One region of the Priestia sp. TRM10 genome, then DNA from elsewhere that is predicted to be linked to it. Evidence: riboswitches for the same ligand, from Rfam matches in the RefSeq annotation. Region 1 holds a riboswitch; each other region holds the start of a gene.

Region 1 (10,505 bases):
CATCTATGATTCCCAAAGAAACCCGCTCCTCTTCACTGTTATTGTCTTCTATATCGTATTCACTCTTTTAAAAAAAGAAACAGAATATACAACCTAAATAAGATAGAGAGGACTTCAAACAAAAAAGATGGTGAAGAGCCTATAAGTCTTTACTTTTAAAAGGAGAAAAGTGATGAAGCAGACTTTATTAAAGTTCACTTATAAATATGTTTACTAAGCGAACATAAATAAAGAAGAACATCATTTAAAATCTGTTCTTCTTTTGGTCTATTTTCATCTTTTGATTCTTTTTAAAGCTTCTAAATCTTCTTCTACAGAAAATATTTTCTGCTCTACAATCGTTTTGCTGTCTTCAATTCCCTTATTATAGAAATAAGCTCCGACATTTTCTTTTATAAAATAAAAAACTGTTTCAGCGGCAAGTTCTCCTATTTCTTCTCCTCGTTCTTCTAGAAAAAAGCGTTGAATTTCATCAATCACTTCTGCCTTTTGTTCTTTTGATAATAAAATTTCCATACAGTGTACCCTCTCTTTTCTAGCTTTCTACTATTGTTCTCTTCAATGTACCAGGAATCTTGTTTATTTAAAACATTCTTTTACAGTCATGTGTAGCAAATCCATAAGAGGACCAAATGAATAATTAACATCAAGTCGTTCTGTCCACTGATGCGCGTCTCTCCCTCTAGGACCTAAGTTAAAGACAGGTACTTTAAACTGTTCTAGGTCAGAAAATGGAATATCATAGCCTTTCTTCCACAATGGCATGTTGTGAACAAGTGGCAAGAAAGTTTCTAACGCATGATCAAGTCCAACATAGCTAAGGTCTGAAATGCCTCCAAAGTAAAGCTGCTTATGAAACGCTATCCCATACTTTTCTGCACCTGTTTTTGTTAGTATTTGAACAAGTTTTTTTATAAGCGGATGATCATCTGTACATACAGCAGGATAGTATGGTGGTGCGAAAAACAGAATAATCATTGGGGAAAGCTCTTTGCATAAAAGAGCAAGCTTATTCAAAATAGCCGTTGTTTGTTCCCTATGATCGAGAGAGGACGTCTCATGTTGTACCTTCTTAATTAAACTATCAACGTGTTCCTTCCCGTAAGTATCCACTCCATATTTATAAAGTTTCTCATACGTAAAAACGTGAACATTTACAGACCTTGGAGTAGAAGATTGCATCATTCCATAATGAAAAGCGCGATTATTATAGTGCTTCTCTACTTCACGAGCTGCTTGCTGAGCACTTTCTAATAGCGAAGAAACAAACTTATCCATCGGCTTCTTCATCACTAAGAAATTATAAAGAGATAACGCTCTGTTTGGGGTTTGTGTTGAATACTCTTTCTTTAAATCTCCCTGAGACAAAATAGTTGGAGGAGGACTTACTTCCCCTTCAATCACTTCACAATAGTCTGTATTAAGCTCTAATGCTCTTGTAAGCTCACTAACAAGTAAATTAGCGTTAAGGCCTGCAAAAGGCTCTCCAACATGACTTTCTTTTCCATAGCAAAAGAAACCTGGCAATACCTTTCCAATCGATCCAACATATAAATAATCTTTCGTATCACCAGGATAACGACTGAACATCGGTTCTCCATTTAAGACTAGAGAATATTGAAAACTGTGTTGTTTTGCAAAATCAAGCAAAACAGGTACTGCTCTTCTCATTCCTACCGAACTTACTTCTTCATCTGGAACAGATAAAAACAACAGATTTCCTTCAAAGTCTCCATTTGTCGCTCGTTCAATGAGAGACATTTGAGTCGCCATTCCGCTTTTCATATCCATAATTCCACGTCCAAAAAGCCATTCTCCTCGATCTAAGTCTTGGCGGACTTCAAATGGTACAAGCTCACGCTGCCCATAAAATCGTTTTGTTAGTTCAATGGGGTTAAAGGCAGCATCTTTCCAAATCCCATATCCCTCAACTCCAACAACATCATGATGATTAACAAGAATAACCGTTTTATTTGTTTTTCGACCTTTTACAAAAGCAGTTACAATAAATCTGCCGTCTTCCGTATCATGTAATTGAGCATAAGAAGGGTGTTTTCTGAAATATGGAAGCTGTAGAAACTTACGATGAATAAACTTGGCCATCTCTCCTTCTGCAGAGCTTCCAGTAATACTCGGAACGGACACAAGTTCACAAAGAAGGTCGATGAGCTGTTGTTTTGTTTGAAAGTAAGTTTGCCCTTTCATGTTCTCCCCCCTGTTCGACGTTTTAGAAAGCAATGTTTATGCTGCTATAATTAAGCCCATTCTCCGCTATCTTCCTTTTTACGTCAACCACTTTTTAAAGAAAGAAAACCAAATAAAAAGAGCAGCTCTTTCACTTGTAGGCTGCTCTTTTTTCTTATTTTGCTTCTAAATAGTCCAAGATATGATCAATTAGTTCTTCACTGCTTTGATCGCTTCCATATTCAATGGAATAATCCATGACCGTCGCTCCTTCCTCAATTTACCTTTTATATAAGATAACACAGTTTTTGACTGTTTAGGATGTATATTTTTTAAAAAATTTCGACAAATTTATTTTGCGCTACTCATAGCGTTTTTACAAACATCCTATAGAGGTAGTTTGCTCACTTTATTATACGTGATGAATACTAGATTCGTTCTCGCTTTCTAATAAGAGGCAAGCACTCTTTCTTTATGCTCAAAGCCGACTCTCTGAAGCTTTTCTAAGAGAAGGTTAGACACTTTCTCATCATCACTTCTCTGTAGGTCCTTATAATCAATAGCTACTGAATATGTACAGTCACAATCTTTAGCGATAATTTGAATAAATGTCTCAAGGGAATGAATATAAACTTCTGACACCACATTTTCTAAATTTTTTTCAACATAAGCTTTCCACTCGACATGTTTCATTTTATCTCTCTCCTTTTAATATACTTTTCGACAAAGGCAAAAGAAAAATGCCAATCGCTAAAAGCGATTGGCATCTTTTCTCTGCACATTTATCACTCAAAGCGTTTGCTTTGCTGGTAGTAGCACCTTGCATACGCAGGTTGCTGTGGAATCATTGAGCCAGTTCTCTTATCCACTCTTGATAAGTTGTATATTTTTCTATTGTTAATAAAGTTGACTGTCTTAATAAACAATATATGTTTGTGAATAATGGAATTATACCAACTATTCTTCACTTTGTAAATGAGCATTTTGAGTAAAAATGAAAGAACGGTTTGAGCATATGTATCGATTTCCTGATATTATTAATAAGAAGTTATCGGTGTAACCTTGACCTTCACCTTAGTTTACATATACAATGAAAATTTGTAGAAAGGAGTTTCAATATGTATCATTTTAAAACAAAAAAGCATAGTTTCAATTACACGATTCACCAAGTTCAAAATACAACAAACGTTCAAATTTCAGTTTGCAAAGATGAAGGGGTTCTGCTTACTGTACCGAAAAGTTTTACAAAAAGCAACCTTCAATTTGTATTAGCCCGCAAAGCTGACTGGATTGCTGAGCAGCTAGGAGACGTTCAAACTTCTGAGGAAAATCATCATCAAGATGAAGAAAAGATAACAGAAGCAGAAAACGTTGTTAAATCTGATAAAAAGAAATCGTTTCAATCTGGAGAGCGTTTCTTTTACCTTGGACGTCAGTACCGTTTAAACATCGAAACAACTGAAGATACTCCATCTTTCGCTTTTAAATATTCAAAATTCACAGCACAAATTCCAACAAGCTGGGATGAAGCAAAAACGAATGAAGAAATCTTTACTATGTTAAAAGAATGGTACATAACAAAAGGCCATGATAAATCAAAAGATATTTTAAAAAGCCTTAACCCTCTTTTAACAAACGATGTAGCTTCTATCACATGGGAGGAATCGCCTAACCTTGTTTCTTACAACAACGGAGATGTAAAAGCAGATTGGCATTTGCTTATGGCACCAATGGCAACAATTGAAGCTGTTATCGCGAAAGAAGTGGAACAAAATCCTTCTTCCCTTTTTGAAGACTATAATGAACGCTTAGAGTGGCTAAAAGAACATACGCTCTCTCTATAAATTAAAGGAGTAGTAGAGCTGAAATGGTTTCATACTTATAATTGAGGGGTATAAACATAAAAATACTGATCCACCTAAAAAGGAGAGTTTTTTTATGAAAGGACAACGCTATTTTATTTTAGCTCTTGTTTTTGCTCTTATCGTTGCTATTTTAGCTATTGTAAATGATGAACCCGTTCAGTTTAACTACGTATTCGGTACACAAGACTGGCCACTGATTCTCGTTATTCTTGGCTCTGCTGTATTTGGTGGCGTTGTAGCTGTATCATTGAGTTTGGTTAAAATCATTCGTCTTCAGAGTCAAATCCGTCAACTTCAAAAAAATGGAGCATCAGTACCTCCTTCTATTGAAGCTGACAAAGACCATCCAACGGCCGCAAAAAAGAAGGAAAAAGAAATATCTTCTTCCGAAAATAAAAATGTTGGTATAAAGAGCAGGCTAAATAAATAAAGATGTAGAAGGTTAGTACAGGGAAATGTACTAGCCTTCTTTGTGTTGCATAGCATCCAACTATCTTTATTAAAAGGAGCGAATTGTAGCTTGACAAAAAGTACAAAAAGCGAACTTTGGTCTTATGTAAAAACCATCATATTAGCTATTATTTTATCCTTTTTTATTCAACATTTCTTCTTCCAACCTTATACAGTAAAAGGGGATTCAATGCTACCTAACTTAAAAGATGGAAACAAAATTGTCGTCAATAAAGTAAACTATAAGTATGGAAAGCCCCAGCGAGCAGATCTCGTCGTTTTAAAATCTCCCGAGCATAAGGAAGAATATCTTGTAAAGCGAATTGTGGGCCTGCCTGGTGAAAATATCTCGTTCAAAAACGATGTTCTTTATGTAAATGGACAAAAAACAGCTGAACCTTATTTAAGCAAAGCAAAGCAAGAAAAATTACCCTATGAACAAGTAACGAATGATTTCACCCTAAAAGAAATAGTAGGCCTAGCTAAGATTCCTAAAGACTATGTCCTTGTATTAGGCGATAATCGTCCTATAAGCAATGATGGGCGCCATTTTGGGCTTATTAAAATCGATAATATTGTTGGGGAAGTGAACATGAGATATTGGCCGCTGAATAAGATCAGTTTTATGCATTAACTCTTACCTCCCTGTTTTTTTACATAACTGTAATATTATTTTGATACCGAATTTACGTTTTTCCTTTATACTAAAAGTAGCAAAAGCAATTAGAGCAAGGAGGAATTTTAATGCTACTTTTCCGCTCCCTTATTGCGTTTTTAGTAATCTGTTTTCTGACTGCTTAGCTTCCTGAAAACGGCTCTATTCCAATGAAAAACACCTTATTTACGAAATTAAAAATAAGCTCTATATAAAGAAAGCCATTCAATATGAATGGTTTTTTTCTTCTATATATTGTTTCCATTCCCCCCATACCAAATATGAAAAAATCGATATAATACAGCAAAGGAGATGATTATTATTCAAAATTTGCCTTTTTATTCTTATGAAGAAGCTTTATCAAAAGTTCAGACAGGCGATATCTTACTTTGCTCTGGTCATTATATGATAAGTCGTCTCATTGGATTTTTTTCACGTTCTTCTTTCAGTCATGTTGGGGTTATTGTCAAATGGGAAAACCGTATTCTAGTAATGGAAAGTGTTGAGGATGATGGTGTACGTATTGTTCCACTCTCCCACTACTTTAAAAATTATGAAAATAAAAATGAAAGCTATAGAGGCAAACTATTTATCGCTAGACATGATAAATTTATGAGCGATAACGTCTCAGAAGAAGAGAAAAAAAGACTAATTGATAAAGGGATTTCCCTTCTAAATAGACACTATGATAAATTTGAAATTCTAAAAATTCTACTTCGTATTGTATTTAAAGTTCCTAACTATAAACAAAACAACCAATATATTTGCTCTGAACATATTGATATCCTTTACAAAGAAGCAAATATTACCCTTGCCCCATTACAGTGTCGCCCTCTTTTTCCAGAGCATATTGCAAAAGATAAAAGCATTACATTTCTCTTTCGCCTTCTGTAAAAGAAAATAAATTCCTTTTTCTTCCCTACTCTTTTATAATAAAGAGTGAATAGAGCAGCGGGAGGAATAACTAGATGCAGTATCGACGTAATGAAGGTTTTCGCTTTCAATTCGAATCACCGGTAAAAGGGCTTTTTTCCATTATTCGGCGGAATGGTAAACAGGTGCAAAGCAGAAGCGGCAGCGTCACAGTTATTGACATAAGCCCAAACGGACTGCGCCTTCAATCGCCATTAGAACTTCCTATTGAAACCAATCAAAAAATTGAAATTAACGTTTCTTTCACAATAAATAGTACTAAACTTTCTTATAATGGGACAATCCTTTGGAAAAGACCTGTTCAAGAAAGTTTTCAATATGGAATTTCACTTGAAAATGAGGAAGATGAACGCCAAGAAATTATTGATGAAATTAAACTTTATCAGAAACGCTTAAAAAAAGAGTAGTGTACAAAGCTAAAAGTTTTGTACATTACTCTTTTTTCTGATTTTTCTGTTTATCAAGCGTTCTATAAGGCTAAATAACAAGAAAGACAATTGAAAGGAGAAAGGAGAAATGGTCAAAAATCAAACGAACACAAAAATGAAAAAAGCAACGATAGCTACTGCTATGGGAAACGTTGTAGAATGGTATGAGTATGGCGTATATAGCTACACAGCAGGAATTATCGGTACTCAGTTCTTCCCTTCTGGCAGCACAACAACTGCCTTTTTATATGCTTTTGCTCTTTTTGCAATTTCCTTCTTTTTTAGACCGCTTGGTGGTATTATTTTTGGATCTATTGGAGATCGATTAGGTCGAAAAAAGATTTTGACAATAACAATCGTTCTTATGTCGCTTTCAACAGCAGCTATTGGAATTATTCCTAGTTATGAATCATTTGGAATAGGGGCTACTATTTTGTTAGTTGTAATGCGAATGATTCAAGGTCTAGCTGCAGGGGGAGAATATGGAGCAGCTACCGTTTTTATGACAGAATCTGCTCCATACAAAAAAAGAGGTTTATTTACAAGTTTCCTTGAATCTGGTGTGCTTTTTGGTTATATCATTGGAGCAAGCTCTGTTGCTCTTCTTACCTCCATCTTAAGTGCAGATGCTATGAATCTATGGGGTTGGCGCATCCCGTTTATCTTATCTCTACCTTTAGCCTTAATTGGTATGTATTTACGTACAAAAGTAGATGACACACCCGTTTTTTCTAAATTACAGAAGGAAGATTCTTTATCCGAAAAACCGTTTAAAGAAATGTTCTCAACTGCTCGGAAACCTCTCTTGACAACTTTTTGCTGTATTGCTTTTGCAAATGGAGCATACTACACCCTTTTAACTTATCTCCCTTCTTACTTTGAAACCGAAATTGGACTTTCGGCAAGCAGTTCCTTACTTATAACCATCATCGGAATGATCTTTATGATTTTTCTTATTCCCTTTGTTGGCGTTTTAAGCGATCATTTTGGACGCAAACTTTTTATGTTTTTATCAAGTATCCTGGCTATCATAAATGCTGTGCCTATTTTTTGGCTCATCAAGGATGGAGGAAACTTCGGACCTCTCTTTGGCTTTTTATTATTAGGAATTCTTGTTTCGCTTTTCGTTGGTGCTCAGCCTGCAGCTCTTCCGCCTTTATTTCCAAGTCGGGTTCGCAACAGCGGATATTCGTTTTCGTATAATATCTCCACAGCTATATTCGGAGGAGGAGCTCCTTTTATTATTACAGCTCTTACTTCCTTATCTCAAAGTTCGCTTACTCCTTCCTTCTTTCTTGTAGGAGTTGCTATTATAGCTGTGATTGGGCTTTTATTTGTTCCTGAAACAGCCAAAAAGCCAATTCACCAAGATGGCATTGACAATAGCACATAAAAAAAGGAACCCAGAGCCTGGGTTCCTTTTTTTACTCAACAACGCGATTTACAACACTGTTAACATCCTGTCTCGTCATTTTCTCTTTTCCTTCTTCTAATGCTTGAAGTGTAGCCTTTGCAAGAGCAAGTGGAATTTTACAAAAATCTAGAATTGGACCAGATTTGATTGCTTTTGTATACTCTTCACCAAGCTTTAAATTGCGACGAGCATATGCAAACATATCTGCGACTTCCCAACCTTCTGGAAAGAAATCAACACCACCCCTTTGTAAATCTTCACTTCTATTTCTTAGAATATTCACTGACTGCAGCCCACGTCCAAATCCGATTGCTAGATCTTTATCTGTTTCGATATCAGAATGCCACTTCCAAATGTCTGAAAGCATAACGCCAACTAAGCCTGCTACATAGTACGTATAGTCATCTAAATCTTGTTCACTTTTAATCTCCCAATCTTTCAAAGCCCAATCAGCCATTCCTTCTCCCATAATGGCTGTTGCATCTAGCACTTGATCTACAACATTTTCAGGACAATATTCAATCCAGTCTGCTAACCTAAGCGTAACTTCAGGAAGAATATTTTGATAAGGAGCGAAAAGCTTTGCTAATTCTTCTTTAGAAACACCCTTTCTTAAAAGAGCACTTACAGAACGAAGCAGTGCTGCTTTTGCTTTCTTTTCCAATTCAGGGTGATCTTCAATTTCATCAATTGCTCTCATGCATAAGTAGGCAGAACCGACAGCTTCTTTTAAACCTTCTGACAAGTACGTAATTGGAATAAAAAAGGTACGGCTCGTCTCCTTAAGCATTTCAATCGCATCTTTATGTAAACGTATGTTTTCACTCATCTTTAATTATCTCCCTTTCTCAATATACTCCATTCTCTCTATTGTATCATTTATAGGTGAACAGATTAACAAACATTTATTATCTTTATGCATCATCTGCTATTCTTTAGAACGATCGTCTCCTTTAACCTTGATTCCTTTATTAACAAGCTTTGCTGTTAATATCCCCATTAAGAGAGTATTACTCATAAAACCTGTCATCATTTCAAGAGAAGCAACTGCATTTGAAACAATATGTGATGACGAGACATCGCCATAGCCTGTTGTTGTAAAGGTTGTAATACTATAGTAAAGGAAATCCTCCCCTGTAAGGTACGTTCCCGAAAAGGTTTGCCCACCTTTTAGATGATAAATTTGCAAATAAATATCTGCATACGTAATGATCATTAAAGAAATCACTAATGCTGAGCCAGTAAAAATGCTTGGAAGTGATTCATTTGTTTTGGGAATAAGAATAACAAATTCAGCAAGTAAAAAAAGACACAAGCCTAAAAGCAAAAGAAAAAATATTAATAAACTAGTTCCCCAAAAACCAGATGGAACCTTTATAAATGAATTTAAGATAAGTAAAGCTAGCGCTACAATATCAAGGATAAAATAAAGCCACAGTTTTTTTCGATTGAACTCCTGCTTCATAAATAGTTTTCTTATCATATGCATCCTCAACTACATTCTTTTTTTGTATCTTTTCCTACTTTTCTTTTTTTATACAAAACAGCAGTTTTAGACAATGACGAAAAGCCCTCTGATGAGCATTATCAGAGGGCTTTTCCGTGAGAAATGAGAAGGTTAAAACCTGCAGTGTTACGTAATGTAGGCAATAATTAGAAGATTTTCTTATGTCTAACTCGTGCATTGGCTCCGCCTTCGCCATATGCCGTGGTAGCCACGCATGCTACCCAACCTATAACCATTATATTTGAAAACGCTTTCAAAGTAAAGAACAAATTTTTTTTGATAAAAAGAAAATTTCATATCATTTTCTTCATGTTTGGCCTTTAACGTCCGTATTTATTACATAATTTTGTTCTTGATAATAACATTTTTAACATTTTTTTAGCTTTTTAGCTTTTTCATCTTTTATTACGTACAGTGAAATTACCGCGGCAATATATGCAAAAGCTTTTGCACTGAAGGAGTTTAGCAGTGGAGAACAATAAATTCGAAACATTAAAAGAAGAATATGATCCAATGATTCATTCCATCTTACACAAGTTACACATCAAATTGGATTATGAAGAATATTATCAAACTGCTCTTATCGGTCTTTGGTATGCAGCAAATCGATTTGAAGAACACAAAGGAAATTTCTCAACATTTGCTTATACAACAATACGCGGTGAAGTGTTAAAGATACTTTATAAACAAAGTCTCTTTCTACAGCGAAGCGTCCAAATGGAACACGATACTCTAGAACTGATAACAGAACCTGCTCAAGATCAGATTCTTCAAAAACTTCTCCTTGCCGAATACTGTACATGCCTAACTCCTCGTGAGAAAGTTTATGTTGAAGAGAGGATTATAAACGATAGGAGCTTTGAAGATATTGCATCCCGCTATAATGTTTCCCCCCAAACTGTAAAAACGTGGGGAAAGCTTGCCAAAAGAAAGCTTCGAAATAAATATAAAAAATAATAAAATAAGAGTACAGGTCTTTTTATTCTACAAAAAGCCCGTACTCTTGTTCTGACTCAAAAAAGATTTCTCTATATCCTGCATAGCTCTTCACATAGCGAAGTTCTAATGA
Region 2 (10,505 bases), 180 kb from region 1:
AAGTTTCATTTTTCATAACAATAGGTTTAGAACCTTGAACATTGGGTAATATTTTGTTAGGTTTAGAAACCATAAGCGATTTATTCATATTTTTGTTTTTGTGTCAATATGACGTAAGAAGAAAAATGTGAAAAAAATTACAGAGTTGTGGAGATATTGAACTACCGTACTCTTCTCAATATCTCAAGAGAGGAGGAACCGAAAACTTTCCATTTTATTTCACGCGTAATGAGCACATCATTGCGAGAAAATAAGTAAAAAGATTTTATGTTCTTATAAACCACATTAGTCGTAAGTTTTGTAATGTTTTAAGGAGGAAGTTGATGTCTGGAAATTTTAAAAAGTCCATATCATTGTTTGATCTTATTCTTATTGGATTGGGAGCAATCTTCGGTTCAGCTTGGCTTTTTGCTGTAAGTAGTGTTGCTTCAAAAGCAGGTCCAGTAGGAAGTTTGGCTTGGTTAATCGGGGGGGCCATTATTCTTTTAATTGGTCTCGTTTATGCTGAGCTCGGGGCAGCATTACCTCGTACAGGTGGAATTCTTCGGTACCCAGTATATTCACACGGTCCGTTAGTTGGGTATCTCATTTCTTTTGTAACGATTATCGCCTATACAAGCTTAGTTTCGATTGAAGTAACGGCAGTTCGTCAATATTTAGCGTTCTGGTTCCCAGGGTTAACAAAAGCGAATTCAGAGTCACCAACTGTTATTGGATGGCTGTTGCAGTTTGCTTTACTCGCTCTATTTTTCTTACTGAACTACTGGAGTGTTAAAGCATTTACAAAAGCAAACGCTATTATTTCAGTTTTCAAATATTTAGTTCCTGTCACAATTATCGTTATTCTTGCTTTCCATTTTAAATCAGCTAACTTCTCAGTAGCTGGGTTTGCCCCATTTGGTGGACAAGGAGTTCAAACAGCAATTGCAACAGGTGGCGTAATGTTTGCTTATCTTGGATTACATCCAATCGTTTCAATCGCAAGTGAAGTTAAAAACCCACAGCGTAACATTCCGATTGCGTTAGTTGTTTGTATTATTCTTTCAGCCCTTATTTATACAGCAATGCAAGTTCTTTTCCTCGGAAGTATTCCAACAGATATGATCGGTAACGATTGGGCGCAAATTGCCGATAAATTTTCACTTCCGTTTAAAGATATTGCCATTGCATTAGGTTTAGGTTGGTTAGCTGTAATTGTTGTGTTAGACGCTGTTGTTTCTCCAGGAGCGAGTGGAAACATCTTTATGAATACAGCATCCCGTCTCGTTTATGCATGGTCACGTACTGGAACACTTTTCAAAACGTTCTCAAAAGTAGATAAAGGAACAGGAATTCCTCGTTCTTCTCTATGGCTTTCATTTGGACTATCTGTATTCTGGACATTACCATTCCCATCATGGGACGCGCTTGTTAACGTTTGTTCGGTTGCCCTTATTCTTTCATATGTAGTAGCTCCAATTTCATCTGCTGCGTTTAGAGTAAATGCAAAAGACCTAAAAAAACCGTTTAAGCTTAAAGGTATGAGTATTATTGCACCTCTTTCATTTATCTTTGCAAGCTTTATCGTATATTGGTCAGGATGGAAAACAAACTCTTGGTTATTAGGTTCTCAGCTTGTTATGTTTGTTCTATACCTTATCTTCTCTAAATATGTACCAACAAAAGAAGTAAGCTTAGCACAACAATTAAAATCTGCTTGGTGGTTAATTGCTTATTACATTATCATGCTTGTTATTTCTTACCTTGGTTCATTTGGTGGAGGAACAGAGACATTAAAAAATCCTGTAGACTTAATTCTTGTCACTGTAGTAGCACTAGCTATTTACTACTGGGCTAAATATAGTGGATTACCAAAAGCAATTATTGATAATGATGAGCCTATACCTGAAGAGAAAACGGAAGCTAACGCAGAACCTGCTAAATAAAGCTTGTTTCGCAAACTGAATAAAGTTAAAATAAAAGCTGCCTTCTGGCAGCTTTTATTTTTCACAAAGGAGCTATTAAAATGAATTATGAAGGCTTATTAAAAGCTTATTTATCTCTTTGGAACAACCGCCAGCTTTCTTCCTATAAAGAAGCTGAAGAAAAACTTAAAGAGCTTATAAAAGAAGATTTAAGTTCAGCATGGTCGCACCCTCGTATTCGTAAATCAAAAGAAGTTCAGCTTACAACTGCCCTTACTCGAATTGAACAGTCTTCTTTAGAAAATGAGACGAAACAAGCATTAAAAGCTTTGTATGAACAAATTTATGACGCGATAAAATAAACGTCAAGGAATGAATTCCTTGACGTTTATTTTTTATTTATATGAAAAAGCCTTTTCCGCTTTCTCAAATGCTTGTTTTAAATCTTCTTTTAAATCCTCAACATCTTCAAGGCCAACTGAAATACGAAGAAGATGCTCTGTAATGCCTCGTTCTTCTTTATCTTCTAGAGGCATGCTTGCATGAGTCATCGTAGCAGGATGCGTTAAAATGCTCTCTACTGCTCCAAGGCTTACCCCAACTGAAGAGAGAACAACATGATTAAGCGTCTCTTTTGCTACTTCTTTATCTTTTAATTTAAAGGAAATGATAGCCCCGTAGCCACTTGCTTGCTCACTTGCTAATTTGTGCTGTGGGTGAGATGGAAGTCCTGGATAATACACCTCATCTACTTGTGAGTTATCACTTAGCCACTGCGCAAGCTCTAAAGCTGACTTTTGTTGCTGATCTAGACGTACTTTTAGTGTCTTAATCCCTCTTAATAGAAGCCAGCTATCATTAGGACTTAAAATCGCTCCAAAAGCGTTTTGTACAAACCCAATTTTCCCAGCAAACTCTTCGCTATTTGTAATGGCAACTCCAGCTACAACATCACTGTGACCTCCAAGATATTTCGTTGCGCTATGAACGACAATATCTACGCCTTTATCAAGCGGTTTTTGTAAGTATGGCGTCATAAACGTGTTATCCATAATCGTAAATAAATCATATTCTTTTGCAAGGCGCACAATTTCTTTAATATCTGTTACGTGTAAGAACGGATTTGATGGAGTCTCAAATAAAATCGCTTTTGTTTTTTCTGTAATACGTTGTTCTACTTCTTTAATATCTGTTGTATTAGCAAACACAGCTTTAATATTAAAATTAGTGAAGAGCTGTGTAACCGCTCTGAATGTTCCCCCATATACATCATGTGAAACGATAATTTCGTCTCCACTTTTTAACAAACATAAAACAGAAGAAATAGCAGCCATACCTGATGAAAAAGCAAATCCATACGTTCCATTTTCTAAGGATGCAACAGTATGTTCTAGAGCTTCTCGTGTAGGGTTACCTGATCGAGAATAATCGTATCGGTTATTTTTTTGCTGATTAAACGTAGTTACTTGATAAATAGGCACATTGACAGAACCAAATGGCTCTTCAACGTGAGTTTTAGCGTGTATAAGCTTTGTGCTGAACTTCTGATCTTTTGTACTCATCAAATCTCTCCTTAAAGTCTTGAATTAAATCCTCTCCATGCTCAATACCAACTGATAAGCGAAGCAAGCAATTCGTTACTCCAATTTCATTTCGAACATCCTCTGGAATATCAGCATGTGTTTGGCGTGCAGGGAACGTAATTAATGTTTCAACGCCTCCTAGGCTCTCAGCAAACGTAACTACTTGAAGATGTTCTAATAAGAAAGGCACTAGGGCTTCTTCTTTTACAGAGAAGGAAAGCATTCCTCCAAAGCCTTTTGCTTGTTTCTTCATTACGTTATAGCCTGGATGACTTTCTAATCCTGGATAAAATACTTTATCAATCAAATCTTGTTCTTCAAGCCACTGAGCAATTTTCAAAGCATTTTCCTCGTGGCGATCCATTCTTAATGCCAATGTTTTTAAGCCACGAAGAAGGAGAAAACATTCCTGTGGTCCAAGAATGGCACCAATAGCATTTTGATAAAAGCGAATTTGTTCACCAAGCTCACGACATCGACTAACAACAAGTCCACCAATAACATCATTGTGTCCGCCTATATACTTACTTGCACTATGTACAACAAGATCTGCACCAAGTACAAGTGGCTGCTGTAGATATGGAGACATAAATGTGTTATCAACAATTGTTAAAAGATCATGTTCTTTTGCAATAGCAATTGCTTCATGCAAATCTGTAACGTGCATAAGTGGATTTGTTGGTGTTTCAATAAATAGAGCTCTTGTATTTTCTTTTAGATTTCTTTTTATCTCTTCTGAATTTTCAGTGTTAACATATGTAACCTCTACGTCATTTTTCTTGACAATATCTTCAAGAATACGATATGTTCCACCATATAAGTCTTTTGAGATAATAAGATGATCGCCTTTTTCAAGAAGAAGGAAAATGGCTGAGATAGCAGCCATACCTGATGAAAAAGCAACTCCTACTTCTCCTTTTTCAAGAACCGCAATTGCTTCTTCAAGCGATGTTCTAGTAGGATTGGCTGTTCTAGAATAATCGTAACCTGTGCTTTCTCCTAAACGAGGGTGTTCAAACGTAGATGCTTGATAAATTGGCGTTGTAAGTGAACCTGTTGCAGCATCTCTTTTCATTCCTGATCTTACTAACTCTGTTTCAATATGCATAATATTCTCCCTTTCTTCCTCAATATAAAAAAGCCACTCTTTACAAATGAAAGAGCGGCTAATCCGAAATCTCTCATCTGTAAGAACAATTTGTTCTACAGGAATTGGCACCGTTCAAGTATATTACTTGATGGTTGCCGGGCTTCATCGGGCCAGTCCCTCCGCCACTCTTGATAAGAGTAAATTTATAATTCATTGATTTTGTTAAGTAATTAATCTTACTTTAGTAAAAATATGAGTGTTTGTCAACGAAGTTTTCTAAAAAGGTTAAATATACACACTATTCAAAAGGATTTTCTACTATATCCTGTTTTAAGCATATATTAAAAAAACAGCAGAAACGAATGTCTCTGCTGTTTCTTTTACTCATATAAAAAAGCAGTGATGGAATATACAGTGCAGTCCCATCTTCTTAATCTTTCACTCACTAGTTCATTGTATTCTGCTACGCTTTTTGTTGCCTCATATAAAGGAAAGTCCATTGCCTTATTCCTCCTCTATCTTATTTTTATCATTATAGACAAACGTAGGAACATCTAATCTTGTGAGTTTGTTCCTTTCTATCTCTTTTTACGCTTTTGAAGCTCTTTTTTTACAATTGGAACACCTTTTTTAATAGCTCTTTGGACTTTAGGATTCTTCAGTAATCTGATAATTTTGCTCAATCTTCCCATGATTATTTCAGCTCCTTATTATTTCGATACTGACTAAGACGTTTGCAGTATTTATATAAATAAGCAATTGCTTCTAAAAACCATTTTGGAAACTTTTTTGGGAAATAAGATTTTTGATAAAAATAGCGATAAGCTCTTGCTAAATCGCGCCACTGATAGCATGTTTTCTTCTGAGTATAGCGTACAACATCAATAATACGAACTTCTTTATCCTGCGTTAGAATAAGATTGTGTAAATGAATATCTGAAGGGTTTAATCCTTTCGAGCGTGCAAAGGCAAGTCCTTTTTCAACCTCTTCAATTGCTTTTGTAGGAATTCTCACACCTGTTGTTAAACACTGATAAAACGTTTTGCCTTTAATATATTCCATTACAATATAGTTTGGTCCAACTTCATATATTTCAGGAAAAGTGAGAGAATGTGATAATTTTTCATACACTTCTCCCTCTTTTTGCGCTAAGTGATCAAACGAAGGAAAAAATAGTTTAATCACTTTATTTTCATTTTTCACTTTAAAAGCCCACGCACTTCTCCCTGTTCCTATTACTTTTAATTCTCTTGGCAGGTGAATAAGAGAATATGAAGAGCCTTTTTTTTGGAACTTAACTTCCTCTACGAGTTCTGAAGCTTTCCTCACATTTTTTCCCCCTTCACTCTTTTTTCAAACATACTACAAATTTCACACTTTCCATAATAATATGCTTTTAAAAAAAAGAGCTCTTACCTTTGGTAAAAGCTCTTTTGAGATGACTTTTTTAAGCTGAGAACTTGCGTAGCTTTGTATCTAAAATAAAATTACCAAATGGAATAACAGATGCTAACAAAGCACTTACAATCCATTTATATGACCAACGTACTTTCATCGTGACATAACCAACCATTAAAATATATAAAACAAACAATCCCCCATGAATAGAACCAACAACTGTTACAACTTCAGGGATATTTGCTATATACTTAAGCGGCATTGCAATTCCTAAAAGAGCTAAGAGAGAAAGCCCTTCAATGAGTCCTACAAACCTCATTCCACCGAGTGGAGAGTTCATCATATTATCGTCTCCTTTGTATTGTTTTTATTTATGTATGTCCAAATTCATTTTTTATGTGCTTACGTTTTTAGTATACCAAAGTTACAAATCTTTTATCACCTTGTTCCTGTGACAGTTTCATGACATTAAGAAGCCGGGAATACCCGGCTTTTTCCTATACTTTAAAAATCGACGTAACACCTTTAAAAACCGTTGATAGCTGGTTAACAGCGTTCATCATTTGACCTGCTGTATTCATCATTTTATCCATATTATACGTACCATCGCTGTTCTTAAACTGTGCTAAAATTTGCGGTGGCTGACTTTTTGTTTGCATCCACTGCTTAGGATAGTAGTGGGGCTGACCTTGTTCATACATATTCTGCTGTGGCATATATCCACCGGTTGTTATATGTTGATTGTACATGTTAGGAGTATAAGGGACATCTACAAACTGAGTGTTGTTTACATATGGATGACTTTGATACAAATAGGGATTTCCGTAATTTTGAATAGGTGCATATCTGTACTGATGAACTCTTCTCATCCGTTCTTCCCCCTCTCTTTTCATTTTTATACTATGTAAACAGCCTAGGCAGACGTGAATACGAAATTTATCGTTTTTTGTCATTTTTTGTCGGAATTCTAAATTTTTCGAACAAAAGGAACTTGCCGATTATTGTGTTAAACTATAAAAAAGGGGTAAGGGGGAGTTTAAAATGACAGTTGAAACACTTCGTAACCGTTTTGTTGACGTAAAACAATGTGAACCAGAAAATCACGATCAGCTACTCGATTTTGCTAGGCGCAAGTATTTAAAAGGGGAATTGAGTCTTAGCGAGTACAAGAAAGTGATGTATGCACTTGAACAAGATGGAGCAACTAATTTAACTTTTCCTTAATACTAAGAGAGCGCTTAATAAAGTAAGCGCTCTCTTTTTTTATATTTCCTACAAAAAGGAGCTTTTATTAAGCTCCTTTTTCTCTTTCTGCTAAAATAGATTCTAAAAAATACTTATTTGATATATACATTTTGCTAAATTGTTTAGCTCTTGTATCTTTATGGAACGATTGCAAAATAACATTGTGTAAATTCTCAGTTGCTGCATCAACTTGAGTAAAATGAACATATTTGGGTTTCGTCTCTAGAATCCATTTCCTTACAGCTTTTTCCCATTCATCAAGCAATGAAAAAAACGTTTCAGCATATGGCTTTACTTCCTCATAAAAATCTGCTGATTGTTCTTTCGCTTTTACAACCTTTAATCTATTAGAAGCTTCTTCATTATAAGATAGAAGCTTTTCAGTAAGCTTATAAACGTTGGACATCAAATCACCTCTAAGAGGTTATTGTAACATGGAAATAAAAAGTTGTAACATTAAATTGATTCTGCGATAGCGATGCGATATTCAGACTTTTTTACATATTTTAGTTCATCAACTGCTTTTTCGATTTCTAAAAGAGAGGCTTTGATTGAAGACAGCATTTCTTCTGACGCAGTGGGCTGTTCTTTCGCTTTTTCGCTTACTCGTCTTCCTAGCTCTTTTTCAGTTTCGTCTAAACCTACAATCGCCTGATCCAAAAGACCTAAAAGCTCACTTTTACGAACCCATTTTTTATTCATTTGTCTTCCTCCTCTACGCTATGTTCTTCTATTTATTCTTTCTTTTTTCTTTCCTCCCTTTCTCGCTGACAAAACTAGTTTTGATTCGCTAAATAAATCTTCTTTTTAACGGTTATTCGACATTTTCTAAAATGTATGATTTTCAGATAATCGACCATACTAACGATTGGAGGTGGATATCAATGAAAGAACGTTTCGAAAACAACACAAATGACAGCACTGAACAAACACTTCAAAAACAACATAACGCTGCTCAAAATCTTGCAGATCAACAAATGGATGCAGGAAACTCAACAGAGATGAGCAAAAAACAAGATGGACCAAATCGTCCTTCTACTTAATATCATAAAAAAAGGACATCAACATTATGTTGGTGTCCTTTTTTATTTTCCTTTTATGAGCTCTTTAATTCTTCCTTCTACTAACATATAGAAGTGAAGCATCCTTTGTTTCTTTTTATACCATCTTGTAATGTTCACAATTTCAACAAGAGGCATATCTACTAGCCATCTTTCAAGCTTTTCTTTGCTTTCAACCCATTTATCTCTCTGCGTCTCATGATGAGCAACAGGTCTAAATGCAGAACGAAGATATGGGGTGGCTATTTTTCCTCTTTCTCTAAAGTATTGTTCATAATCATAACGAGATCCTGTATGAGGAGTTGAAGAAGCAAAATCATCAAATAAAGTAAAAAGCTCTCTGTGAAAAAGAAGTTCTGAAAGCTTTATCCCTAGTTCAATACGCTCTTCAACTTTTAAAAAGTTATATACAGAAAGACCATAAAGCTCTCCTTGCATTGTTGGAAATAGAACGGAGCTAAAATGCAACATTTCTTGAAGTTTGAAAAAAGGACGAGAAAACACTCTTTTCTGATAAACAGGATGAGAAATAACAGGTTGTTGGATAATATGCTGTTCATTCACAATGAGCGCATGGACGAGCCTTTTTTTCTTTCCTTCCTCCCAAAAACGAGTCCACTCTTCTTCCATAAAAGAATGAACATCGAACTTAGAAAGCAATGAAAAAAGCGACTTCTTCTTCTTTTTTGATAATTCATAAAGTAAAAGCTGTGGGTATGCATCTTTGAAAATGAGCCAATTGGCACGCTCATATGTTAAAAAAAGACGTTTTCTTAGGTTTTTCTTCAAAGCAAAAGAAAAATACGCTCCTTCTAAATCACACATATTCCATCCTGCATTGCGGGATACCATACTTGCAAGGAAAGCCCATTCTATTTCTTCATGACGTTTAAAATATGTATAGTATGCCTCTGTTCTTGAGATGTTGTCTATGTTTGCTTTTTCCGTTTCTTTTATAATATAATCAACAATCTCCTGCTCGTTCATTCCTGTTCCCTCCTTTCTAACAAACGACCTTTTTCATATTTTTGTAACTATGGACTTATGATTTTTGTTATGATATATAATATATTTTTTTGTGGGGCGTTAAATTTAAAGGGGGGAAATCATTCATGATTCGATATCCAAACGGTCGCGCGTATCAGAAAGCAGAGATAAACCATACTAAGCAAAAAGGAAATCATATTTACAGCAATCGTGGGATGACGCTTGAAGATGATTTAAATGAAACGAACAGCTATTATTTAGACCATAGCATTGCTGTTGTTCACAAAAAGCCAACGCCCATTCAAATTGTAAACGTAAACTATCCGAAAAGAAGTGCTGCAGTTATTAAAGAAGCTTACTTTAAACAAGCTTCAACAACGGACTATAACGGCGTTTACAAAGGAAAATATTTAGATTTTGAAGCCAAAGAAACAAAAAACAAAACGTCTTTCCCACTTCAAAACTTTCATGATCATCAAATTGAACATATGAGCAATGTTGTGAAACAAAATGGCATTTGTTTCGTTATTTTAATGTTCTCTTCTGTGGAAGAAATATACTTGTATGAAGCATATCATCTTCTAAAATGGTGGGACGACATGAAAAAAGGCGGGAGAAAGTCCATTCCGAAAAAAAGTATTGCACAAGATGGACATCTAATTGAACTTGGATTTCAGCCTAGAATTCCCTATTTAAAGGTTGTTGACGAGCTTTATTTTAAAATTTAGCTTCTTAATATTCCCCTTTTATGTTAAGTTAATTGTTGACTTTCTTTTATCAATAGGTATGATTATAGTGGTTGATTCTCTTTTCAATTCGTTGAAAGGTAGGAATGAAAATGTCTGATCAATATAGTTCTCGCGAACAGCGAAGAAAACAAAAGGAAAATTCAAAGCGAGGAAGAGGAAAACAAAAAGGCGATAAAGGAAAAAAGAGCCTTTTTAAACGCGTACTAGCTATCATTCTTCTACTTGGCGTTATTTGCTTCGTAATTGGGGTAGGAACGTTTGCTTATATCGCAAGCACCGCTCCAGAGCTTGACGATGCAAAGTTAACTGACCCTGTTTCCTCAGTTATTCTAGACAAGAACGGCAAGGAAATAACGGAACTCGGCGGTGAAAAGCGAGAGCTTGTTACATATGACGAGATTCCAGATAAGGTTAAGAATGCTTTTATTGCAACAGAAGATGTACGCTTTTATAAACATAGCGGAATTGACTTTTACCGAATCGGTGG
Region 3 (10,505 bases), on a different contig from region 1:
TAAACTTTGAGGAACGATAAATGTTTTAGAAAGTCTCCCTGGGTTTCTTGAAAGAAGAAAAATACGGTCGCTCATTGCAATGGCTTCACCAATATCGTGTGTAACAAGAACGGCGGTTTTATTGAAATTTTTTAACGTTTCCCCAACAAGATCTTCAAGCTTTAATTTGGTTTGAAAATCTAACGCTGAAAAAGGTTCATCAAGCAATAAAAGCTGTGGATTCGTAATGAGTGTACGAACGAGTGAAACACGCTGCCTCATCCCACCTGAAAGCTCGCTCGGATAGAGGGATTCTACATTTGGCAGTCCAACAGTTTCTAAGAGAGCTGTCGCCTTTTCCTCCCATTCTGCTGACGTTTGCTTTTTGATTTTAGGCCCAAGAAGGACATTTTCTTTTATCGTTTTCCAATTAAACAAATAATCTTGTTGAAGCATATAGCCAATTAAGTCTTTATGATCTTTCATTTTTTGATCTTGGATAAGTATGCTCCCTTCTGTTGGAGAAAGGAGCCCAGAAATGATAGAAAGAAGCGTTGTTTTCCCACAGCCACTCGGTCCTAAAAGAGAAATAAATTCGCCTTCTTCAAGAGTGAATGAAATGTTCTCAAGAACGGAAGTAGCCTGCTTTTTTGAGAAGTACGTATGACTTATGTTTTGAACATCAAGAAATGTCATTTTTTATCGCCTACTCTTCCATAGCCTTTTTGGCTATCTTCGTGTTCACAAGTTTTGTATAATCCACATTTTTAGGTAGTTCGCCTGCTTCTTTCATAATTTCCTCAAGCTGATTCCACTCTGCTTTGTTTAGCAAAGGATTTTTTGCATAGGAATCTTGTGACTTGTAACGATCAACAACAGTTTCAATTGTTTCTAAGGACGTATCTTCAAACTGAGGAGCAATCTCTTTTGCTACTTCCTCTGCACTGTGCTCATCAACCCATTTTTGCGCTTTATAAAGAGCACGTGTGAATTTCTCCATCGTTTCTTCATTTTCAGTAAGGTAGCTTTCTTTCGCCATAAAAGAAGTGTAAGGAACTTTGCCTGATTCGGTTCCAAATGAGGCAACAATATGGCCTTTTCCTTGTTGTTCAAAAATACTTGCTGTTGGTTCGAAAAGCTGGACATAATCACCTGTTCCTGATGCAAAGGCATTCGCAACGTTTGCAAAATCAATATTTTGGATAAGCTCTAAATCTTGTTTAGGATCAATATTATGCTGCTTTAATACATACTCACCAACCATTTGTGGCATGCCACCTTTACGCTGACCGAGAAATGTAGAACCTTTAAGCTGTTCCCATGAGAAGTTCTCTATTTTTTCTCTTGCTACTAAAAAAGTTCCATCATTTTCTGTTAACTGTGCAAAGTTAACGACAGGATCATCTGCTCCTTGAGATTGCACATAAATGGATGTTTCAGAACCAACGAGAGCAACATCAATGCCGTCTGATAGTAAAGACGTCATTGTTTTATCTCCGCCCCACGTTGTTTTTAATTCAACATCTAAACCTTCTTCTTCAAAAAAACCTTTGGAAACAGCCACATACTGTGGAGCGTAAAAGATAGAATGGGTTACTTCCCCAACTCTGACCGTTTTTTTCGTTTCTTGACTACACCCAAACAAACTTAAGCAAACTAAGAGAAGAGCTATAGATAAATAAACTTTACCTTTTTTCATCATGAAAGAGTAAACCTCCTTTAAAAAGACTTCTTTTGTCTATATTGATAAAATATGAGGAGGAGACAATTTGTGTGAATGCCTAGAAAAATTATTTTAAAGGATGATGTTTTTTGCTAAATGGAACGGTAGTTAGTAAGCAGCGATTTCCATCACCAAATCCGCATGTACTCCTTCATATTGTGGAATATATGGTGGATGGACTGCGTGTTAAAGGACTTTTGGCAGAGCCTGTAGCTAACGGAAGATACGACGGTTTTTTATATTTGAGAGGAGGCATTAAAAGCGTTGGCATGGTTCGAGTTGGGCGAATTGTTCAATTTGCTTCAGAAGGATTTGTTGTAATGGCCCCTTTTTATAGAGGAAACCAAGGGGGAGAAGGAAATGAAGATTTTGCAGGAGAAGATCGTTATGACGCGCTGAGTGCCTTAGGAGTGCTTGAGCAACATTCAAAAGTAGACAAGGATAACATTCACGTTTTTGGGTTTTCAAGAGGAGGAGTAATGGCTCTTTTGGTTGCTGAATTATCCGATACCGTTCGCTCTCTTGTATTATGGGGAGGTGTAACAGACATGGTGCTCACCTACAATGAGCGAAAAGACTTGCGTAGAATGATGAAGCGCGTTATTGGAGGAAGTCCAAATAAGGTACCAGAGGCTTATAAGTGGCGTACTCCTCTTTATGAAGTGGATCAAATTTCTTGTCCTGTACTGCTTATACATGGAGTACATGATGAAAATGTCTCAGTGCAACATGCTTACAAATTAGAAGAAAAACTCAAAAAGCTAAATCATACATATGAAGCATGGTACTTTGAGGGGTTTACACATTACTTTCCACCACGTGAAAATCGCCGAATTGTTCATTCACTTACAAGCTGGATGAAGAAGCATTCAAGTCTTTCACAGGTTTGATAATTTGATATAATAAAAAAAAAGAGGTGATTTTTATGGGTATGCCAATGGAGCTAAACACGATGATTGTAACAAAAGGCAACGAAGAAAGAATAGGGGAGAACGAGTTTGCACTTAAAAAAAGTGGATACCGTCTTTACCCACTTGATATTCCAATTGACATCCGTACGACTAAAGAAGGCGAAAGTCGAGGACGAGCAATCATAAAGAAAATAGAATGGTTCAAAGAAACGACTTTTTTAACATATGAGTTCATTTCCTTGAATTCTACAAACTAAAAGAGCGAGCGCTGTTGCGCTCGCTCTTTCGATTAAACGATTGGTCCACCAAGCTTTTCAATCTCAGAATTGTTTGTTGAGAATTTTTTAAAATTCTCTTTGAATTGATATGCAAGCGTTGTTGCTGCATTTTTATATTCATCAGGGTTTTTCCACGTTTTGAAAGGCTGCAGAACTTCATCTGGCACTCCAGGAACATGCATCGGCATATGAAGCCCAAAAATACCGTCTTGCACTGTTTCTACATTAGCAAGTTCACCTTCAAGTGCTGCTTGCACCATTGCGCGTGTGTAAGCTAGGTTCATACGTTGGCCAACGCCATAAACGCCGCCAGTCCATCCTGTGTTTACAAGGTAAACGTCCACACTGTGTTCTACAATTTTCTTTCCAAGCATCTCAGCATATACAGTAGCAGGAAGAGGAAGGAATGGAGAGCCAAAGCACGTAGAGAATGTGGCTTCAGGTGCTGTGACACCTCGTTCTGTTCCTGCTAGTTTACTAGTGTATCCGCTTAAGAAATGATACATAGCTTGTTCTTTTGTTAGTTTGCTAATTGGAGGTAGCGTACCTGTTGCATCTGCTGTAAGAAAGATGATTGTTGAAGGGTGACCTGCAACACTTGGTTTTATAATATTATCAATAGACTCAAGTGGATAAGCTGCTCTTGTATTTTCTGTTAGTGCGTTATCGTTATAGTCTGGAGTTTTTGTTTTTGGATCTACAAAAACGTTCTCAAGCACTGCTCCAAAACGGATAGCATCAAAGATTTGAGGCTCTTTTTCTTTTGTTAAACCAATACATTTAGCATAGCATCCACCTTCAATATTAAAGACGCCAGAATTTGACCATCCGTGCTCGTCATCTCCAATAAGGCGACGGTTTTCATCTGCAGAAAGGGTTGTCTTTCCTGTTCCAGATAAACCAAAGAAAAGGGAAACATCACCTTCACTGCCAACGTTCGCTGAACAATGCATTGATAAAATATCTTGCTCAGGAAGAAGGAAGTTCATAACAGAGAAAATGGATTTTTTCATTTCCCCAGCATATTCTGTTCCCCCAATTAAGATAATGCGCTTTTCAAAAGAAATAATAATGAATGTTTCAGAGTTTGTTCCATCTATAGCCGAATCTGCTTTGAAGTCAGGTGCTGATACAATTGTAAACTCAGGTTTATGAGTCTTTAAATCTGCATCTTTGTCAGGACGGATAAATAGCTGACGCGCAAATAGATTGTGCCATGCATATTCATTAATAACGCGAAGAGGAAGCTGGTATTTCTCGTCTGCCCCTGCAAAACCATCAAATACAAAAAGTTCATCTTTTTTCTTTAAATGATTTACAACTTTCTCATATAAACGAGAAAACGTATCAGGAGCAATTGGTTGGTTTACCTGCCCCCAATTGATTTTTTTTTCGACAGAAGCATCACGAACAACAAATTTGTCAAGAGGAGAACGCCCTGTGTACTTTCCTGTTGCAACACTGACGGCTCCTGTTTCTGTTAATATACCTTCTTTACGATCTAAAATACGTTCAACAAGAGAAGGTGTTGCAAGGTTATGTTGAACAGACGGAAGCGTTAATAGTTCAGTTAATTTTGTTGACATATCGACAGTACTCATAAGCAATATCATCCTTTTTTCATAACGTTTTTATTTTAACTTAAAAAGAGTATAACACATTTATTTAAATAGTCTATACTAATTTATGAAAAAAGTGCATCGCTTTACTGATATTATATTAGATAAATAAATTTGTAATAAGGGTTGAGTGTTATATTGTTTCTATAATTTAAAAGTGTTATACAATTTAAATTTGAATTTTATTCTTTTTCGTTAGATGACACAAATTCAAAGAAACTAGGGATATTGTGTAAAAAAGGAGTTTGCATTTTCTCAAGCATTTTGAGTTTTAATTCTTGTTCTAAATCTTCTTGATAAACGGGATGGGCTTCTTTTACAAGGCTTGCAATCTTAGGTTGAAGCAGATTGAGAACAGCCATTTTATATTGTTTCTTAGTTTGTTCGTTCAAAATTATCCTTCCTTTCTACCTTGCAGAAGTGCACGAAGTTGGGATACTTCGCGTTCTAAATTTTCCATGCGCTTCTCAAAACGGGATAACAAGTAGAATGTCATTGCTATTGGAAATCCTGCATGCTGGATAAGAGAGACAATACTTATACTTTCCATCATATTCTAGACCTCCTCAGTTTTCTTAGGGCATTTTTTTTCATTTTTGAGATGGCTTGGGGAGAGACAGCGAGCTTTTGAGCAATTTCAACGTTTGTTAAACAAACATAAAAATGTAGATAAAGAACGGTTTTTTCGCGTTTTGTAAGCATTTTGACACAGTGATAAGTGTATTCGTTTGTAATACATTCCTCTATATGTTCCTCATGCTGATGATAATAATTACAAAAACTGTCATCTTTGATCATATTTATTCTAGGCTCTCTGTTATTTTCAAACACTGGTTTATCCAATATAAAAGAGTGAGTATATTCATATTTTTGAATCTTCTTCTTAAACGTGATAGCTTCTGAAGAAAGAAATCGAGAAAAGTATGCGACAAGTCGAACTTCCTCATAAAAACATTTAAAAGCTTGATCAAGCTCTTTTTTTGTTTGCTTGCTTGGATTTTGCTGGTAGTTCTCAAACTTTCTTTGGTGAGAAGCTGAAGAGAAAAAATGCTTTAATAAGGAGTTATTAGGCAAAGAATGAAAAGGTTTCATAAAAAATCCTCCTAACCGGAACGTATGTTCTTTTTTAGGGTAAAAAAAATATGCTGCTAGAAAATCTGCCTATAGTAAAGTAAAGAGGAAAGTTCTAGTGAAAAAACAACCATCTTTTTTAAAAGTTTACCTTATTATAGCTATCTGAAACAGAGTCTTTCTTCCTTACTCTCTGTGATAGATAGGAGGAGAGGAACGATATCCTAGACTAGAGAAAAAAGAGTTTTCTCTCTTAAATGAACCGGATAACGTATTAAGGAAAAGGAAGTTCCTAAAACGTATTGACACTTTTCCCTTTTGTACGTTAAGATAAGTCATTGAACGGATACTCTCTTATCCCGAGATGGTGGAGGGACATGGCCCTATGAAACCCAGCAACCGTCATCAATTAAAGATGAAAAGGTGCTAACCTGACGCAAGGGAAACCTTGATCGATAAGAGCGAAAGGCAAACTTTGACGTTAAACCTTTCCTCAAGCTAGGAAAGGTTTTTTTATATGTGTGTAAGAGGGAACTTTATTTACAATAATAAGGGAATGAGTACCGTATCATAGATTTGCTACCTTTAGAAGGAGGAACAAAGATGTCAGTTAAACGTCGTTTATTTACTTCTGAGTCTGTGACAGAAGGCCACCCAGATAAAATTTGTGACCAAATTTCGGACTCAATCCTTGATGCTATTTTAGAAAATGACCCTAATGCTCGTGTTGCTTGTGAAACATCTGTAACAACTGGTTTAGTATTAGTAGCGGGGGAAATTACAACTTCTACTTATGTAGATATCCCGAAAATTGTTCGTGAAACAATTAAAGGAATTGGTTACACTCGTGCAAAATATGGTTTTGATGCTGAAACTTGTGCTGTATTAACATCTATTGATGAGCAATCTGCTGATATCGCTCAAGGTGTTGACCAAGCTCTTGAAGCTCGTGAAGGATCAATGTCTGAAGAAGAAATTGAAGCAATTGGAGCAGGAGACCAAGGTCTTATGTTCGGATTTGCTTGTAATGAAACAAAAGAGCTTATGCCTCTTCCAATTTCATTATCACACCGTTTAGCTCGTCGTTTAGCAGAAGTACGTAAAGAAGAAATTCTTCCTTACCTTCGTCCAGATGCTAAGACACAAGTAACAGTTGAATATGATGAAAATGATAAACCTGTTCGTATTGATACAATTGTTATTTCAACACAGCATCATCCAGAAATTACGCTTGAGCAAATTCAACGTAATGTAAAAGAATATGTTATTAACCCAGTTGTACCAGCAGAGCTTATTGATGAAGACACAAAATATTTCATCAACCCAACAGGTCGTTTTGTAATTGGTGGCCCTCAAGGTGATGCAGGTTTAACTGGACGTAAAATCATTGTTGATACGTATGGTGGATATGCTCGTCATGGTGGTGGAGCTTTCTCTGGTAAAGATCCAACAAAAGTGGACCGCTCAGCAGCATATGCAGCTCGTTATGTAGCAAAGAACATTGTGGCTGCAGGTTTAGCTGACAAATGTGAAGTACAGCTTGCATACGCAATTGGTGTTGCACAACCTGTATCAATTTCAATTGATACGTTCAAAACAGGCAAAGTATCTGAAGAAGTACTTGTTGACGTTGTTCGCAACAACTTTGATCTTCGCCCAGCGGGAATTATCAACATGTTGAACCTACGTCGTCCAATCTATAAGCAAACTGCTGCTTATGGACACTTTGGTCGTACTGATGTTGAACTACCATGGGAATTAACGGATAAAGCTGAAGCTCTTCGTACTCAAGCCCTTGAAAAGTAATCAAAAAAAGCTTGTCACTAAATTAGTGACAAGCTTTTTTTATATCTCTCTTCTCAAAGCAGAGAGGACATTTGTTTTTGTTGCTTTACGAGCGGGTCTTAATCCTGAAAGAACCGCAACGCTAGCGCTAATAACTACAGCGATAATAATGAGTGAAATCGGAATATAAGAATAAGTGACATGGAACGAATCATCCGCTCCTTCACTTAATACAGAAGTAAGAATCATTGGTAGAATAGCATTTGCCCCAAAACTTACAATGTAGGACACAATAATTCCAATAATAGATCCTAAAACTCCAATAAAAGCACTTTCCATTAAAAAGATTTTTTGAATAACTTTTGGTTGTGCACCAATCGCTTTCATAATCCCAATTTCTTGAGTTCGTTCTGTGACAGCCATTGTCATTGTATTAAAGATACCGATAGCTGAAATAATTACAGCGATAGTTCCAACAAATACTAGTCCAATTTTGAAAGCTGTAAAAAACTTGTTAATATTATCAAGCTGCTGTGTAACAGAGTTTGCTTGATAACCTTTATCTAAAAGCGCTTGTGTTAATTGCTCTACATGCTCAAATTTATCTGCAAAAACAGCTAAGTCTGTTGAAAAGCTCTCCTCTTCAACTCCGAGAACGTTTGAGAAATCACTTAGAAATGAACTGCTTATAAAGATGTTAGAATCAACAACCCAATCGTTTGGGTTTTCTTTCGCAATGCCTACAATTTTAAAAGTATAAGATTTCTTCTCCTTTACTTTCCCAGTCTCTTCGTCTGTATTAGACACCTTTAGAGTAATGTTTTTATTTAAGACATTTCCTTGAAACCCTTTAGGTTGTTTTAAATCATAATTTGCATTTTGTTCAGACTTTTTTAGTTCTTGTTCAAACTTTTCCTGCTCTTTCTTAGACCAAAGCTGGCTTGCAAAATTATAGCCAACAATAACTTCATGTGACGAAGTTGGCATCCGTCCTTTTGAAAGACTCATTCCTGCGTTTGTTTCTTGTTTCATATTCGTAAAAATGAGAGAAGAGTTCTCGCTAGATCGTTCATCAAGCATTGTTTGAATAGGTTCGTTAACCGTTGTACGTTCAACAATAGCTTTGACATTTTCGTTATCTTTTAAGTCTTTTTTTAAGTCACCACTTAAATCTTTTGTATTCTTTTCGCTACCATAAATAGGAATCTTTGTAACGATCTGCTGTGAGAGTATTTCGTCTGTAACTGTTTTTTGCATTCCAAAACCAATTGAAGCAAGAACAACAAGAAATGCACACGACATTGCTGTTGCTAGAACGGTCATAAAGACACGGAGTCGGTTTTTCTTCATATTTCGTTTAATAAAACTAACTTGATCTTTAAAATTCATTTTTTACATACACCTTCTTTACGTAGTACACCATCGTGTAAATGAAGCTTATGATGTGCAATAGAGGATACTTCTTCATCATGAGTAATCATGACAAATGTAATTCCGTATTGTTTATTTAACGTTTGAATGAAAGAAAGAATAACTCTCTCAGTCTCTGAATCTAAGCTTCCTGTTGGTTCATCTGCGAGAATAATAGAAGGGTTCAAAACAAGTGCCCTTGCGATACTGACACGCTGCTGCTGTCCTCCTGAAAGCTCATTAGGATAATGGTTACGGTGGTTCTCTAATCCAACTGTTTGTAGAATTTCTAAAACTTTTTGTTTTCGTTCAGACTTGCGCATACCTTTTAAAGTAAGCGGCAGTTCAACATTTTCATATGTAGTAAGGCTAGGGATAAGTTGAAAGTTTTGAAAGATGAACCCAAAATGCTCAAGACGAAACTGAGCCCATTCCTTTTCATTGAAGTTTGTGACCGTTTGATTATTGATTTCAATGGTTCCTTCTGTTGGGGCAATGTAGCCAGAAATTAAGTTAAGAAGCGTTGATTTACCAGAGCCACTTTTTCCAACAATACAGGTAATTTCACCTTTAGGAATGTCCATAGAAACATCTTTTAGGACAGGAACAGTCTCTTCTGTTCCTTTTTTGCCAATTTTAAAAGAATGAGAAATGTTTTTTATGCTAATCATGCTTTTTCCTCTCTTTCATTTTATAAAATAAAATCGTTATAAGTGTATTAATATAAATAGTACAGTTAATACTGTATGTTGAAGAAGAGAGAAAGTCAATACTTTTTTCAGCAGAAAATATAAAAAGAGATCCTCGTTGATAACGAGGATCTCTTTTTAAGCAAGCTTACTTGTGGTAGAAGCAATTGAAATTGTTTCTTCATACTGAGTAAGAAGGTTGGTGAAAATCTGATCCCATGTTTGAGTAAGGGCGTAATGACGAGCTTCATTTCCCATTTGCAGTCGATCATGATGCCTTGTTAAAAGATAGGTCACTGCTTTAATAAACTCATCAGGGTTAGTAGGGTCACATAAAAAACCTGTTTTTCTATCTTTCACAATCGATTTTACTCCTCCTGCATTTGCTGCAACTGTTGGGATTCCTGAAGCCGCAGCTTCAAGAACAACATTTCCAAACGTTTCAGTTGTAGAAGGGAAAAAAAACAAGTCAGAGGCTGCGTACAAAGGTGCAATTTCTTTGCTTTTTAGAAATCCTGTGAAAGACATATTTCTGGGAGCCTTTTGTTCAAGCTGTTTTTTCATTGGTCCATCTCCAATAATGAGCCAATGGATCTTATCTCGCAGCTTGGCAGGAAGTGCCTGAGCTACATTCATTAGAAGTTCTAAATTTTTTTCAGGAGCAAGCCGCCCAACATATGTAATAACGTAGGGTTCTTTAATATGGTAAGCATCCCGAACATTTTTTTGATGGTAGTGAGGATGAAAAAGGCGATGATCAACACCGCGGGACCAAATGGAAAGATTAGAAAAACCATGTCGCATAAGCGTTTCTTTTGTATCTTGAGAAGGCACAAAAATCGTTTTCATTGAGCGGTGAAACCATCGCATATACTTCCAGACAAGAGGAGAAAGAAATTCTAAATCATAATAAGAAAGATATTGATCAAAATCAGTATGATAAGAACCAACGAGAGGAACGTTGAATTTTTTAGCATAGTGAATTCCACAAAGTCCTACATTGAAGGGAGTTGCTACATGAATAATATCTGGTTTGAAAG

The links. Region 1 has a riboswitch for S-adenosylmethionine ahead of ACK3CR_RS11485 (hypothetical protein). Riboswitches for the same ligand answer to the same signal wherever they lie in the genome.
Region 2: linked by a shared signal. The riboswitch ahead of ACK3CR_RS12425 (trans-sulfuration enzyme family protein) and the one ahead of ACK3CR_RS11485 (hypothetical protein) in region 1 are both predicted to bind S-adenosylmethionine.
Region 3: linked by a shared signal. The riboswitch ahead of metK (methionine adenosyltransferase) and the one ahead of ACK3CR_RS11485 (hypothetical protein) in region 1 are both predicted to bind S-adenosylmethionine.

Annotation. Positions count from the first base shown of each region.
Region 1 is NZ_JBJZOT010000013.1:30,870-41,374, reverse strand. Features, by position in the region: gene hpaB (4-hydroxyphenylacetate 3-monooxygenase, oxygenase component) at 1-16, opposite strand, end outside; gene ACK3CR_RS11495 (DUF2164 domain-containing protein) at 274-516, opposite strand; gene ACK3CR_RS11490 (M20/M25/M40 family metallo-hydrolase) at 580-2,205, opposite strand; gene ACK3CR_RS11485 (hypothetical protein) at 2,632-2,877, opposite strand; SAM riboswitch class I at 2,964-3,065, opposite strand; gene ACK3CR_RS11480 (YgjP-like metallopeptidase domain-containing protein) at 3,303-4,028, shown strand; gene ACK3CR_RS11475 (LapA family protein) at 4,123-4,479, shown strand; gene lepB (signal peptidase I) at 4,570-5,133, shown strand; gene ACK3CR_RS11465 (YiiX/YebB-like N1pC/P60 family cysteine hydrolase) at 5,467-6,048, shown strand; gene ACK3CR_RS11460 (PilZ domain-containing protein) at 6,123-6,494, shown strand; gene ACK3CR_RS11455 (MFS transporter) at 6,604-7,908, shown strand; gene ACK3CR_RS11450 (squalene/phytoene synthase family protein) at 7,940-8,758, opposite strand; gene ACK3CR_RS11445 (ion channel) at 8,858-9,412, opposite strand; gene ACK3CR_RS11440 (sigma-70 family RNA polymerase sigma factor) at 9,905-10,393, shown strand; gene ACK3CR_RS11435 (hypothetical protein) at 10,416-10,505, opposite strand, start outside.
Region 2 is NZ_JBJZOT010000013.1:215,293-225,797, reverse strand. Features, by position in the region: gene ACK3CR_RS12440 (APC family permease) at 324-1,925, shown strand; gene ACK3CR_RS12435 (hypothetical protein) at 2,006-2,266, shown strand; gene ACK3CR_RS12430 (trans-sulfuration enzyme family protein) at 2,300-3,466, opposite strand; gene ACK3CR_RS12425 (trans-sulfuration enzyme family protein) at 3,420-4,595, opposite strand; SAM riboswitch class I at 4,666-4,775, opposite strand; gene ACK3CR_RS12420 (RIO1 family regulatory kinase/ATPase domain-containing protein) at 5,272-5,907, opposite strand; gene ACK3CR_RS12415 (DUF3817 domain-containing protein) at 6,026-6,319, opposite strand; gene ACK3CR_RS12410 (YppG family protein) at 6,474-6,845, opposite strand; gene yppF (YppF family protein) at 7,018-7,200, shown strand; gene ACK3CR_RS12400 (DUF1798 family protein) at 7,268-7,627, opposite strand; gene ACK3CR_RS12395 (hypothetical protein) at 7,678-7,923, opposite strand; gene ACK3CR_RS12390 (hypothetical protein) at 8,106-8,264, shown strand; gene ACK3CR_RS12385 (DUF2515 family protein) at 8,307-9,269, opposite strand; gene recU (Holliday junction resolvase RecU) at 9,395-9,997, shown strand; gene ACK3CR_RS12375 (transglycosylase domain-containing protein) at 10,108-10,505, shown strand, end outside.
Region 3 is NZ_JBJZOT010000015.1:1,403,630-1,414,134, reverse strand. Features, by position in the region: gene ACK3CR_RS24055 (ABC transporter ATP-binding protein) at 1-675, opposite strand, end outside; gene ACK3CR_RS24050 (ABC transporter substrate-binding protein) at 686-1,678, opposite strand; gene ACK3CR_RS24045 (alpha/beta hydrolase family protein) at 1,792-2,592, shown strand; gene ACK3CR_RS24040 (DUF2584 domain-containing protein) at 2,628-2,870, shown strand; gene pckA (phosphoenolpyruvate carboxykinase (ATP)) at 2,903-4,492, opposite strand; gene ACK3CR_RS24030 (hypothetical protein) at 4,693-4,902, opposite strand; gene ACK3CR_RS24025 (YvrJ family protein) at 4,905-5,063, opposite strand; gene ACK3CR_RS24020 (sigma-70 family RNA polymerase sigma factor) at 5,060-5,602, opposite strand; SAM riboswitch class I at 5,933-6,043, shown strand; gene metK (methionine adenosyltransferase) at 6,185-7,387, shown strand; gene ACK3CR_RS24010 (ABC transporter permease) at 7,427-8,755, opposite strand; gene ACK3CR_RS24005 (ABC transporter ATP-binding protein) at 8,752-9,447, opposite strand; gene ACK3CR_RS24000 (glycosyltransferase family 4 protein) at 9,604-10,505, opposite strand, start outside.